2 regions of the Streptomyces sp. NPDC002623 genome follow, and region 1 is predicted to be linked to the other one. Evidence: riboswitches for the same ligand, from Rfam matches in the RefSeq annotation. Region 1 holds a riboswitch; the other holds the start of a gene.

Evidence for each region. Region 1 has a riboswitch for cobalamin ahead of ACWD4O_RS29145 (ABC transporter substrate-binding protein). Riboswitches for the same ligand answer to the same signal wherever they lie in the genome.
Region 2: it holds a riboswitch for cobalamin, as region 1 does, so the genes downstream of both, ACWD4O_RS38425 (CbtB domain-containing protein) here and ACWD4O_RS29145 (ABC transporter substrate-binding protein) in region 1, are expected to answer to the same signal.

Annotation. Positions count from the first base shown of each region.
Region 1 covers NZ_JBSFWB010000017.1:201,620-208,259, reverse strand. Annotated here, with positions in the region: gene ACWD4O_RS29160 (enoyl-CoA hydratase/isomerase family protein) at 1-114, shown strand, start outside; gene ACWD4O_RS29155 (ABC transporter ATP-binding protein) at 139-948, opposite strand; gene ACWD4O_RS29150 (FecCD family ABC transporter permease) at 973-2,037, opposite strand; gene ACWD4O_RS29145 (ABC transporter substrate-binding protein) at 2,034-3,071, opposite strand; cobalamin riboswitch at 3,114-3,318, opposite strand; gene ACWD4O_RS29140 (citryl-CoA lyase) at 3,379-4,275, opposite strand; gene ACWD4O_RS29135 (CaiB/BaiF CoA transferase family protein) at 4,272-5,435, opposite strand; gene ACWD4O_RS29130 (IclR family transcriptional regulator domain-containing protein) at 5,610-6,449, shown strand; gene ACWD4O_RS29125 (alpha/beta fold hydrolase) at 6,462-6,640, shown strand, end outside.
Region 2 covers NZ_JBSFWB010000032.1:65,134-71,773, reverse strand. Annotated here, with positions in the region: gene ACWD4O_RS38445 (ATP-binding cassette domain-containing protein) at 1-1,190, shown strand, start outside; gene ACWD4O_RS38440 (DUF6479 family protein) at 1,219-1,584, opposite strand; gene ACWD4O_RS38435 (ferredoxin) at 1,741-2,115, shown strand; gene ACWD4O_RS38430 (histidine phosphatase family protein) at 2,175-2,738, opposite strand; cobalamin riboswitch at 3,010-3,166, shown strand; gene ACWD4O_RS38425 (CbtB domain-containing protein) at 3,203-3,424, shown strand; gene ACWD4O_RS38420 (CbtA family protein) at 3,450-4,211, shown strand; gene ACWD4O_RS38415 (acyl-CoA dehydrogenase family protein) at 4,359-5,537, shown strand; gene ACWD4O_RS38410 (oxygenase MpaB family protein) at 5,547-6,392, shown strand; gene ACWD4O_RS38405 (tetratricopeptide repeat protein) at 6,452-6,640, shown strand, end outside.

The sequences.
Region 1 (6,640 bases):
AAGGACCGCAACCCGCGCTGGTCGCCGGCCACCCTCGCCGAGGTCACCGACGCCGACGTCGAGCGCTGGTTCCGCCCCCTCGGCGGACGACCGGAACTCGGGCTCGACAGCTGAGTCGAGAGCCCGGCCGACCGGCGCTCACTTCCCGGCGACCGTCCCCAGGAAGCGGATGTACGGCCGGTCGCCGGGGCCGGGGTGGGTGACCGTGGCGCGTACCCCGTACACCTCGGCGATCAGGGACTCGGTGAGGGTGGCGGCAGGGGCGCCGGCGGCCACCACGCGGCCCTGCCGGAGCACGACGACCTGGTCGCAGTACATGGCCGCCAGGTTCAGGTCGTGCAGGGCGACCACGCTGGTGACGGGCAGTTCGGCGACCAGGTTCAGCAGGTCGAGCTGGTGCTGGATGTCCAGGTGGTTGGTCGGTTCGTCCAGCAGCAGTTCGCGTGGCTCCTGGGCGAGGGCGCGGGCGATCTGGACGCGTTGGCGTTCCCCGCCGGAGAGCGTGTGCCAGGGCTGGTCCAGGCGGTCGGTGAGTCCGGTGCGTTCGAGAGCGGTGCGGACGGCACTCTCGTCCGCCGCGGTCGTCGGCGTCCAGGCGCGGCGGTGCGGGACACGGCCCAGGCGGACCACGTCGGCGACGGTCAACTCGACCAGGGTGTCCGCCTGTTGCTCGACGACGGCCACGCGCCGGGCGACGGCTCGGCGACCCCAGTCGCCCAGCGGGCGACCGTCGAGCGTCACGACGCCCGAGGCGGGGGCCAGGACCCCGGACAGCAGCCGCAACAGGGTCGACTTCCCCGATCCGTTGGGGCCGAGCAGCCCGGTCACGGAGCCGGGCCGGGGGGCGAGGCTGACGCCGTCGAGGATCAGCCGTCCGTCGGCGGAGCGGCTCACCCGGTCGGCGGCGAGGGTGGGCGACGCGTCCACCCCGTCGTGCGTCTCGCTCACCGAGTCCACCTCATCGCGTCCACCTCATCGGGTCCCCCTCGTGCGGTACAGGACCAGGACGAACGCCGGGACGCCGACGAGCGACGTCACCACGCCCACCGGCACCTCCTGCGGGTCGAGGACGGTACGGGCCAGGGTGTCGGCCCACACGAGGAACACCGCCCCGGCGAGCGCACTCACCGGCAGCAGCCGGGCATGTCCGGGTCCGACCAGGGCGCGGGCCGCGTGCGGCAGGACCAGGCCGACGAAGCCGATCGCGCCCGCCGCGCTCACCAGCACGGCCGTCAACAGGGCGGTCACGCACAGCAGCACCAGCCGGGTCCGGACCACCGCGACCCCGAGCGTGGCCGCCGCGTCCTGGCCGAAGGCGAAGGCGTCCAGGGTGCGCGCGTACCCGAGGCACACCGTCAGGGCGAGCACCAGCACGGCCAGGCAGAGCCACACCTCGGTCCAGCCGGCCCCGCTGAGCGACCCGAGCAGCCAGAACAGCACGCCCCGGGTGGTCTCCGCGTCGGCCGCCGTCAGCACGACGAACGAGGTCACGGCCGAGAACAACTGCATCGCGGCCACACCGGACAGCACCACCCGGTCCGTCGTCCCGCCGAGCGTGTGACTGAGCAGCAGCACCAGCGCGAACGAGCCGAGCGCGCCCGCGAACGCGCCCCCCGACACGGACACGACGCTCCCGCCGACCCCGAGGACGACCACGACGACGGCCCCGGTCGACGCGCCGGAGGACACCCCCAGGACGAAGGGGTCGGCCAGCGGGTTGCGCAGCAGCGACTGCAGCACCGCCCCGCACACGGCGAGCCCGGCGCCGCACACCGCGGCGAGCAGGGTGCGCGGCAGCCGCAGGTTCCAGACGATGCCGTCCCGGATGGGGGACAGGTCCGAGACGCCCCAGCCCAGGTGGGAGGCGACCGTGGACCAGACGTCGCCGACGCCGATGTCCGCCGGCCCGATGGTGATGGCCACGGCGACGGAAACGGCCAGCACCGCGAGTCCGGCGACCGGGCCGGCCAGGCCCCGCAGCGCCCCGGCGGCTGCCCGCAGCCGTCGGACCCCGGGCGACCGCAGGGCGGTGGTCATCCGGCGAGCCCGTACGCGCGCAGCGCCGCGGCGACCTTCTCCACGCCCTCGACGGTGCGGATCGTGGGGTTCATGGCCTGCCCGCTGAGCAGCACGTAACGCTTCTTCCGCACCGCGTCCATGTTCTTGGTCGCCGGGTTGGACTCCAGGAACGCGATCTTCCGCGCGGCGGTCTCGGCCGTCTGCGACTTACGGGTGAGGTCGCCGATGACGAGCACGTCGGGGTTGCGGTCGGCGACCGTCTCCCAGTTCACCTGCGGCCATTCCTGCGTGCTGTCGTCGAAGACGTTCTTCGCGCCGAGCGCGTTCGTGACGATGCCCGGCGCACCGCAACAGCCCGCCAGATAGGGGGACTCCTGGTTCGCGAACCAGTACAGGACGGTGGCGTCCGCGGCGTCGATCCCGGACGTGGCCTCGGCCACCCGGCCCTCGAGCTGGGTGACCAGCTTCTCGCCGCGCTCCGCCACCCCGAAGATCCGCGCCAGTTCGCGCACTTCGCGGTACACGGTGTCCATGGCCAGCGGCTCGGTCCGCGAGCCGTCGCCGCCGCCGCTGTTGTCCTTGCCCTCGCAGTCGGCGGGCGAGAGGTACGTCGGCACCCCCAGCTCCTCGAACTTGTCGCGGGGGGCCACTCCGCCCTTGCTCAGCGTGGAGGCGAAGGAGGAGGCGACGAAGTCCGGCTCGGCGTCCAGCACCTTCTCGAACGACGGCTGGTTGTCGGCGAGCCGCGGCACCTTAGCGTCGGCCTTCTCGAGCCCCTTCATGACCGGGTCGGTCCAGGTGGCGGTGCCCACCATGCGGTCGGCCAGGCCCAGCGAGAACATGATCTCGGTGGTGCCCTGGTTCAGTGAGACGGCCCGCTCTGGAGGGGCCCCGACGGTCACCTTCTGCCCGCAGTTGTCCAGCGTGACGGCCTTCGCCGACGCGCCGGCGCCCGAAGCCCCCTCGGACGACGAGCCCGGACCACAGGCGGACAGCAGCAATGCCCCGGACAGGAGCAGGACGGAACAGCGGGCGGGACGTGACAGATGCACGAAGCGGCTTCCTAGGCGTCGAGGCCCATGCGCGGGGCCCGTTCGGACGGTCGGCTGCCAGCAGGTCTTCGGACTCGGGATCACCCCGGCGGGGCACCTTCCCAGACCCGGCCATGGCCGTCGTCCAGTGGTTGCCGCCCCGCCCGTCACCCTCACCGCTGCGCGTCAGTTCCGGACTCCCACCGGATTCCCTGACCCGTGCACGCGAACTACCGCGTATACGAATACGACTGGCGTTCGAAAATTACCATGGCATTGCCTGCTCGCCCCACGTACCCCCGATGCCCCCGATGCCCTCCGGTCGGTCCTACGGCGCTTCGTCAGGGACGTAGTGGGCGTTGCGGTCGACCGAGCGGTAGATGTCCGGGGCGATGGGCCGGCGCAGTTCCTCGGCGAGATGCCCGAGGAGTCCGGCCGCCCGGGCGAGCAGCGCGAAGCCGCGCAGCAGCTCGACGGGGAGCCCGAGATCGGCGAGCGCCGCTCCGCACACTCCGGCGCCGTTGAGGGGCAGCGCGCGGCCGAGGACGTCCGGCGCCGTCCGCCCGACGGCCTCGAACAGGGCGAGGTGAGGGCCGTAGACCCCTTCCTCATGCGCGATACGGACGATCACCGGTGTCCGTGGGTCGCCCTCCTTGTGCACCGGGTGGCCGAGGCCGGGCACGAGCTGTCTCGCCGCCTTGCGTTCCGTCAGCGCTTCTCGTGCCAGCGCATCCCAGTCCGCGTCGGTGGTGGGAAGGGGCACGCCCGCCGCGCCCGCTGAGCCCGCCGCGCTCGCCGCGCTCGCCTCCGCGAGCACCTCGGCGAGGAAGCGGCCGGTGTCCTCGGTGACGCCCAGAAAGCGGGAGCCGCCGCCGAGCAGCCCGGCGGCGAGGGCCCCTTGCACGGACTCCGGCGCGGAGTACAGGGTCATGCGTGCGGCGATCGCGGTGGGCGTGAAGCCGTGGTCGGCCAGCGCGACCAGCACCGTCTCGAAGAGCCGCACCTCGCCCGCGGTGGGGCGGCGTCGGGCGGCCAGCCAGAACGCGAGTTCGCCGAAGCCGACCTGGCCCATCAGGTCTTCCGCCAGGTTCTGCCCGAGGAGGCTGATGGTGGCGGCGTCCGAGGTCCCGAGACCGGTCGGATACCGGGGCTGGGGCTGGGGCTGGGATTGTGATTGGGGCTGGGGCTGGGGCTGGGGCTGAGGTTGGGGCTGTCCGGCGGTCATCGATCCGCTTCCTTGTCCGTCGCGAGCCAGGCCCGTAGCTCATCGCCGTGCTGGTCGAGGGCGGGCGGCGGAAGGTCGTGCCGGGGCGGGGTGCCGCTGAAGGTGATCGGGTTGCGGATCATCGGCACGGAGTCCGGCCCGCTGCCCAGGGCGACCACCGGGTCGAGCCCCAGGTCCGCCGCGAGCGCGACGCCTGCGTCCACGTGGTTGATCGGTCCGCAGGGCACACCCGCCGCGGACAGTCTTCTGAACCACTCGTCCGCCGGGCGCTGTTCGAGCTTGGCGACCAGGAGCGGACGCAGTTGCTCGCGGTTGCGGGTCCGGGCCTCGTTGCCGGCGAACCGAGGGTCCTCGACCAGCTCGTCCAGGCCCAGTTCGACGCAGAGCCTGCGGAACTGGCCGTCGTTGCCCGCGATGACGATGAGGTCCTTGTCGGCCGTGGGCAGCGGTTCGTAGGGAAACAGGCTGGGATGCGCGTTGCCCATCCGGTGCGGGACGACACCGCCGGCCACCTGGGCCGAGGTGTGGTTCACCAGGCCCGACAGCGCGGAGGAGAGGAGGTTGACCTCGACGTGCTGTCCGGCCCCGGTCGCGTTGCGGTGGTTGAGCGCGGCCAGGATCCCGATGGCGGCGTGCATGCCGGTCATCACGTCGAACACCGAGATCCCCGCCCGGTACGGCGGACCGTCCGCGTCCCCGGTCAGGCTCATGAGTCCGGACGCCGCCTGGACCAGCAGGTCGTAGCCGGGCAGCGCGGCCCCGCCGGCCGTGCCGAACCCGCTGATCGAGGTGTAGATCAGCCCGGGGTTGTCCGTGCGGACCGTCTCGTAGTCCAGACCGAACCGGGCCAGACCGCCCGGCTTGAAGTTCTCGATCATGATGTCCGCGCGCGAGACCAGTTCCTGGGCCAGCCGCAGATCCTCGGTGTTCTTGAGGTCCAGGGCGAGGGAGCGCTTGTTGCGGTTGACGCCGAGGTAGTAGGTCGACACCCCGTCCCGGACCGGCGGCATCCAGGTGCGGGTGTCGTCGCCGGACGGCGATTCCACCTTGATCACCTCGGCCCCCAGGTCCCCGAGCAGCATGGTGGCGTACGGCCCGGCCAGGATGCGGGAGAAGTCGGCGATCAGCAGCCCGTCGAGGGCGCCGGCTGTGACGGTCATCGAACGACACCTTTCACCGTGTCCGGCAGGCGGACCAATGTCCGCCAGTGTGGTTCCTCGGTCCGTCCACTGTCAATCATGAGAGGTGTGGGCGCGAGAAGCGGCGATACAGTGGCGGACAACCATCCGGTGGGCGGCGCTTCGGCCCGTCCGCCCAGCTCGCGGATATCTCGTATGTATCTCGCATCCACGGAGGGACGAAAGATGCGCCGGGACACCGGTCCTGACTTCATCGAGGCCCTCGCGAGAGGGCTCGACGTGCTTCGGGGCTTTCAGCCGGGCAGGCCGTGCATGACGCTGAGCGAGGTCGCCGCCGAGGCGCAGCTGGCGAGGCCCACGGCGCGCCGGATCCTCCTCACGCTCCAGGAACTGGGGTACGTGCGCAGCGGCGAGGGCGGTTTCTCGCTGACGCCCCGGGTGCTCGAACTCGGGATGACCTACATCGGCTCGCAGAGCATCTGGGAGCTGGCCGAACCGCACCTGCGCGCCCTGGTGGCCCGGACCCGGGAGTCGTCCTCGCTCGCGCAGCTCGACGGCTCCGACATCGTCTACGTCTGCCGGGTCGCCATGCCCAAGCTGGTGACGCTGTCGGTGACCATCGGCACCCGCTTCCCCGCCGCGCAGACCTCCCTCGGCAAAGTGCTGCTCGCGGCCCTCGACGAAGCCGAGCTCGACCGGGTCCTCGCCCTGCCCGGCAGGTCGGGCGTCGAGCCCCGGCACCGGCCGCAGCGCGAGGAACTCGACGAGATGCTGCGTGACGTACGGGCCAAGGGGTGGGCGGTGACCGACGAGGAACTCGCCCTCGGCATCCGGTCCGTCGCCGTGCCCATCCGCAACGGCCAGGGCCGGACGGTCGCGGCGGTGAACGTGAACGCCCACGCCGCCGAGACCTCGGTCGAGCACCTCATGGAGCACCACCTCCCCCCGCTGCTGCGCACCGCCGGCGACATCAGCTCGGACTGGGCGGCCTGGGAAGGGCGTCCCATCGCCACGCTCGCGCCCCGGGCCGGCTGAGACCCGGCTGTCGTGAAACCCCTGATTCTCCTGGTGCACGGGGCCAACCACGACGGTTGGTGCTGGAGTCCGGTCCTGGAACGGCTGGACCGGATCGGGGTCCCGGGCCGGGCGATCGACCTGCCGCTCACCTCCTTCGAAGAGGACACCGCCGCGGTGCGAGCGGCGGTCCGCGAAGCCGCGGGGGCACG
Region 2 (6,640 bases), on a different contig from region 1:
TCGACGAGCCCACCATCGGCCTGCACCCGCACGACATCCAGCGGATGAACGACCTGCTGCTGCGGCTGCGGGACAAGGGCAACACCGTGCTCGTCGTGGAGCACAAGCCGGAGGTCATCGCGATCGCCGACCACGTCGTCGACCTCGGCCCGGGCGCCGGCACGGCCGGCGGAACCGTGTGCTTCGAGGGCACCGTGGAGGGGCTGCGGGACGCCGACACGGTCACCGGCCGCCATCTCGGCGACCGGGCCGCGGTGAAGGACGAGGTGCGCAAGCCGAGCGGCACGCTGGAGATCCGCGGCGCGACGACGCACAACCTGCGGAGCGTGGACGTCGACCTCCCGCTGGGTGTGCTCTGCGTGGTCACCGGCGTCGCCGGATCGGGCAAGAGCTCGCTCGTGCACGGGTCGGTGCCCGCCGGGGAGGGCGTGGTGTCGGTCGACCAGAGCCCGATCCGCGGCTCCAGACGCAGCAACCCGGCGACCTACACCGGACTGCTCGATCCGATCCGCAAGGCGTTCGCCAAGGTCAACGGGGTGAAGCCGGCGCTGTTCAGCGCCAACTCCGAGGGCGCCTGCCCCACCTGCAACGGTGCCGGTGTCATCTACACCGACCTGGCGATCATGCAGACGGTCGCCACGATGTGCGAGGACTGCGAGGGGAAGCGGTTCCAGCCTGCCGTCCTCGAATACCGCCTGGGCGGCCGGGACATCAGCGAGGTGCTGGCGATGTCGGTGAGCGAGGCCGAGGAGTTCTTCGCCGCCGGCGAGGCCGCCACCCCGGCCGCGCACCGCGTCCTCGACCGGCTCGCCGACGTCGGGCTCGGCTACCTGACCCTCGGCCAGCCGCTCACCACCCTGTCCGGCGGCGAGCGGCAGCGGCTCAAGCTGGCCGTCCACATGGGCGACAAGGGCGGCGTCTACGTCCTCGACGAGCCGACCGCCGGTCTCCATCTCGCCGACGTCGAACAACTGCTCGGCCTGCTGGACCGGCTCGTCGACTCCGGCAAGTCCGTCATCGTCGTCGAGCACCACCAGGCCGTCATGGCGCACGCCGACTGGATCATCGACCTCGGCCCCGGCGCCGGCCACGACGGCGGAAAGATAGTCTTCGAGGGCACGCCTGCCGACCTCGTCGCCGCCCGTCCCACCCTCACCGGGGAGCACCTGGCGGCCTACGTCGGCGCCTGACCGGCGCGGGCGAGGGGGAGCCCGGTGATCAGTGGGCTCCCAGGCCGCCGCCGCCGAACGAGCCGCTGCTGCCGCGGCTCCAGCGCGGGCGTTTCTGGTCCGTGCTCGCCCGGGTCTGCATGTTGCTCAGTTCGTACGGGGTGAGGGGGCGGCCCCCCTTCGGGGTCCGAGGAACCTCGTCGGGCTCGCGGTTCTCGCGGATCTCACGCACCGCGCCGCCCGGCGGCAGCTGCGGTTGCTCCTCGGGGCGCGGCCGGTCCGGCTCACGCGACTTGACACGCGCGCCCAGCCAGAAGCCGCCGGCCAGCACGGCCAGCACGGCCATGCCGACGACGAACATCACGAGACTGAGCAGGCCGCTCGCGGCGGCCAGCTGCATGCTTGCGGTAGTCATATCAGCCGAATACCCCCGTAACGGGTCATGAACCCGCCATTCCGGGACCAGTCCGGAGACGTGACTCCCCGTCGACGGAACCTCACGCATGGCGTCCGGCAGACGTCGCTGCTGCCGGGCGGGTTTGGCGCCGCTCCTACCGGCTACCCGCCGGGGGTGACTTCGACGACATCCCAACAGGAACTCTTCCGATTCCTGGAGGACCGCTTCGCCTGCGCGCAGGCGTGCACCGAATGTGCGCGAACCTGTGCGCTGCGGGCGAGCCTCGTGGACCCGGAGGGGACCGAACGAGACGAACTCGTGCGACGCAAGGGCATCATGTGCGCGGAGGTGTGCGACGCGACCTGCCGGGTGCTGTCCGAGGACAACCGGATGGACGAGGCCGGCATCCGCGCCCAGCTGGAGTGGTGCCGGACCGTCTGCCTGGAGTGCGCCCATGTCTTCGACAAGCATCCGGGAGCCGAGGAGGGCGCGGCCGCCTGCCGCGCCTGCGCCGCGACCTGCACGGACTTTCTCGCCACGCTGGGCTGAGACCGCGCGCAGGCGCCCTCGCGGCGGACACCTCGCAGGGGCGACTCACGGCGGACGTCTCAGAGCGGGCTGCCCATCCGTACGTTCCAGCGCCCCGACCGGCCGCTGAGCTCCACGGCCGTCAGCGGCGGCACGTCAGTGCGCCAGAACGCCGACTCCGGCGCTCCCAGCGCCCGTACCACCGCGGCCCGGACGACCTCGGGCTCGGCGACGGCCACGGTCCGCCCCGGCTGCAGCGCGGCCGTGTCGAGCCAGGCGGCCACCCGTTCGCACACCGCCCGCACCGACTCCCCGCCGTGCGGCGCGGCCGTGGGGTCCGTGAGCCACGCGGCCAGCGCGTCCGGCTCCCGAGCCCCCACGTCCGCCAGCGCCTCGCCCCGCCAGCGGCCCGCGTCCAGCGCCGCCAGCCCGGGCGCGTCCACCGCGTCGAGGCCCAGTGCGACGGCCGTCTCGCGGCAGCGCACGGTGGGCGACGTCCAGACGCGCTCGGCCGTCGGCAGCGTCCCGGCGGCCGCCCGGGCCCGCCGCCGCCCGACGTCGTCGAGCGGACCGCCGTCGTCGAACCGCGCCTCGCGCAGGGCGGCGGTGAGCGCGGGGGAGACCAGGACCAGCCTGCTCGTCATGCGACGCCTTTCTCTCGTGTCCCGTGCGGCATCCGGCACATGACCGGGACGGGCGCCGGCCGTGTCGGAACCCGGGCGGGCAGCCGCGGGTCCGTCGTGGCCCGGTGGGCGGCGCGGGCCGACAACACGCCCTCGACCCGCCGGTGTTCGGCGGCCTCCGGCCCCGCGCGACCGGGCCGCGCCCGCAGTTCCGCACCCGTCATCGGAGGTCATCCTGCCGGACGGGCCGGCGGTCCCGCTCCCGTACCCCGTCCGTGCGCCCTTGGCCGGATCTGCACTTTCGCGGTACGGTCCTCGACGAAATCGACATCGACGACGGACAAGCGGAAGCCGGTGGAAGCCCGGCACGGTCGCGCCACTGTGTGCCGGGCCCCCATCTCAGGTGCGGGCCGGGTGAGTCAGACCCGCACCGTCGTCCTGTGCACCACCGAGCCGGGACGCGAGTTCCCCCAGGAGGTCCTGCCATGGCGCAGTCCGCCGTCCAGCCGAGCGCTACCCCTACCGCCCTCCCCGAGAAGCTGCCGATCGGGGCGATCGTCCCGTGGGCGGTCTTCTTCGGCATCCTGATGTTGGTCCTGCTGTACTTCGTCGGCGCCGAACAGGGCGCCACGTCCGTGGTGTCCGGCGAGGGCGTCCACGAGTGGGTGCACGACGCCCGCCACCTGCTCGGCTTCCCCTGCCACTGACAGCGAAGAGGAAGCGTATCCGCTCATGAACTCCGCAACTGTCAGAAACCTCCTGGTCCGTGGCATGCTCGCGGGACTTGCCGCGGGCCTGGTGGCCCTCTTCGTCGCCTACTTCCTGGGCGAACCGCGCGTCGACGAGGCGATCGCCTTCGAGGAGACGCACGCCCACGAGCACGGCGGCGAGGAACTCGTCAGCCGCACCCTGCAGTCCACCGCGGGCCTGTCCACCGGCGTCCTCGTCTACGGGGTCGCCTTCGGCGGCATCGCGGCCCTCGCGTACTGCTTCGCGCTCGGCCGCATCGGCCGCTTCGGGCCGCGCGCGAGCGCGCTGCTCCTGGCGGGCGCCGGGCTGGTCTCGGTGTATGTCGTCCCGTTCCTGAAGTACCCCGCCAACCCGCCGGCCGTCGGGGATCCCGACACGCTGAACCAGCGCACCACGCTGTACTTCCTGATGGTCGTGCTCAGTGTGCTGCTGGCGGTCGGCGCCGTCGTCCTGGGCAGGCGTCTCGCGCCGCGCCTGGGCAACTGGAACGCCACGCTGGCGGCGGGCGGGTTCTTCGTCCTCGTCGTGGGCCTGGCGTACGCCTTCCTGCCGTCGTTCAACGAGGCTCCGGCGGACTTCCCTGCGACTCTGCTGTGGCAGTACCGGCTCGCCGCCCTCGCCGTGCAGGCGGCCCTGTGGACCGCCTTCGGGCTGGTCTTCGGGGTGCTCGCGGAGCGCCTGCTGGCTCCCGAGGCCGCCAGGAAGCCGGCGGTGACGGCCCAGCCGACTCCGGTACCTCACTGATCGCCGCACGGTCGAAGGGCCCCGGGAGCGCTTCTGCTCCGGGGCCCTTCTGGCGTTGCGCTCCCCATTCCCAATTTCTGGAACACGTTCTACCGTGTGCGCCGTCAGGACCGTCCGGACACCGGCCTTGGGAAGCCAGGAGGCGCCGTGCACCTCGACCACACGCCCGAGCAGCTGCGGCTGCGCACCGAACTGCGCGCCTACTTCGCCGAGTTGGTGCCGGCCAACGCCTACGCCCGGCACATCGACCCGGTCGCCGCGAAACGCTTCTACCGCAAGACCATCCGCCAGTTGGGCGCGGACGGCTGGCTCGGCGTCGGCTGGCCGAAGGAGTACGGCGGCCGGGGCCTCACGCCCATCGAGCAGTTCGTCTTCTTCGACGAGGCCGCCCAGGCCGGCGTGCCGCTGCCGCTGATGGCGCTCAACACCGTGGGCCCGACGATCATGCGGTACGGCACGGACGAGCAGAAGGCCGACTTCCTGCCGAAGATCCTCGCCGGTGAGATCGACTTCGCCATCGGCTACAGCGAGCCCGACGCCGGCACCGACCTCGCCGCCCTCAAGACCCGTGCGGTACGCGAAGGCGACGAGTACGTGGTCAACGGGCAGAAGATCTGGACGACCAACGGCGACACCGCGGACTGGGTCTGGCTCGCCGTGCGCACCGACCCCGAGGCCCCGCCGCACAAGGGCATCACCATGCTCCTGGTGCCGACCGCCGACCCCGGCTACTCCTGCACGGTCATCCGCACCCTCGCCTCGCACGACACCACCGCCAGCTACTACGAGAACGTCCGGGTCCCGGTCTCCCGGCGGGTCGGTCCCGAGAACCAGGGCTGGCGGCTGATCACCAACCAGCTCAACCACGAGCGCGTGACCCTCGCCGCGCACGGCACGATGGCCATCCGCGCCCTGCACGACGTGCAGCGCTGGGCGACGGAGACCAAGCTCGCCGACGGCCGCCGGGTCGTCGACCTGCCCTGGGTGCGCCGCCGGCTGGCCCGGACCCATGTGAAGCTCGACGCGCTCAAGCTGCTGAACTGGCAGATGGTCGGCGCCCTCCAGAACGGCACCCTCACGCCCCAGGACGCCTCCGCCGTCAAGGTCTACGGCTCCGAGGCCCGCCGGGACGCCTACGCCTGGCTGATGGAGATCGTCGCGGCCCCCGGCGCACTCCAGGAGGGCTCCGCGGGCGCCGTGCTGCACGGCGAGCTCGAACGGGGCTACCGCTCCGCCGTGATCTTCACCTTCGGCGGCGGCAACAACGAGATCCAGCGGGAGATCATCTCCTGGATAGGGCTGGGGATGCCGCGGGTACGGCGTTAGCCTGCCGGTATGACCGCCGACCCGGGGCTGTTCGGCCCCGAGAGCGTGACATGGCAGGTCCATGGCGATCCGATGATGTGGGTCGCCGGGATCCGCGCGCTCTATCTCCAGGCACTGCACCCACGTGCCGTCCGCGGAGTCATGCAGAACTCCGACTTCCGGCAGGACGCCTGGGGCCGGCTCATGCGCACCGCGAACTTCGTCGCCACCGTGACCTACGGCACCGCCGAGGCCGCCGAGCAGGCCGGCGCCCGGGTCCGCAAGATCCACCGCATGCTGTCCGCGAACGACCCGGAGACGGGCGAACGGTACGGCGTGGACGACCCCGAGCTGCTGCTGTGGGTGCACTGCGCCGAGATCGACTCCTACCTGCACGTCCTGCGCGGCTCCGGATACCCCCTCACCGACCGGACCGCCGACCGTTACATATCCGAACAGCGCGTCGGCGCCCGCCTGGTGGGCCTCGACCCCGAGGCCGTGCCCGCCGACCAGGCGGAGCTGGCCGCCTACTTCGAGAAGATCCGCCCCGAACTCGCCGCCGGAGCCGACGCCCGCGAGGTGGACGACTTCCTGCTCCGGCCGCCGATCCACCCGCTGCTCGTCCCGGCGCGCGCTCTGCTCTGGCGGCGTGTGGCGCACCTCGCGTACGCCTCGCTGCCGCCGTACGCCCACGAGTTGTACGGCAGACAGGCCCCGAGACCCGCGGTCGTCACCCGCGAGTTGCGTGCCACGGGCACCCTGCTGCGCTGCGTTCCCGCACGTCTGCGTTGGCAACTCCCGTCCAAACACATCCTGTGGGCCATGGCGCGGCTCGGCCCACAAGCCCGGCCTGCCCCGTACAAAGTCGGGCGATAGGCCGCCATACTGAACCAGCCAGGGGGAGGGCCGGAAAGTTACGGGGGCGGCGGCGCGCTATGGCGGAGGAGAGCAGGCTGATCCAGGGCCGGTACCGGCTGCTGGACCTGATCGGGCGCGGTGGCATGGGCGAGGTGTGGCGGGCCCGCGACGAGTCCCTCGGCCGACAGGTCGCCGTGAAATGCCTCAAGCCGATCGGCCCGCACCACGACCCGTCCTTCGGAGGCGTCCTGCGCGAGCGGTTCCGG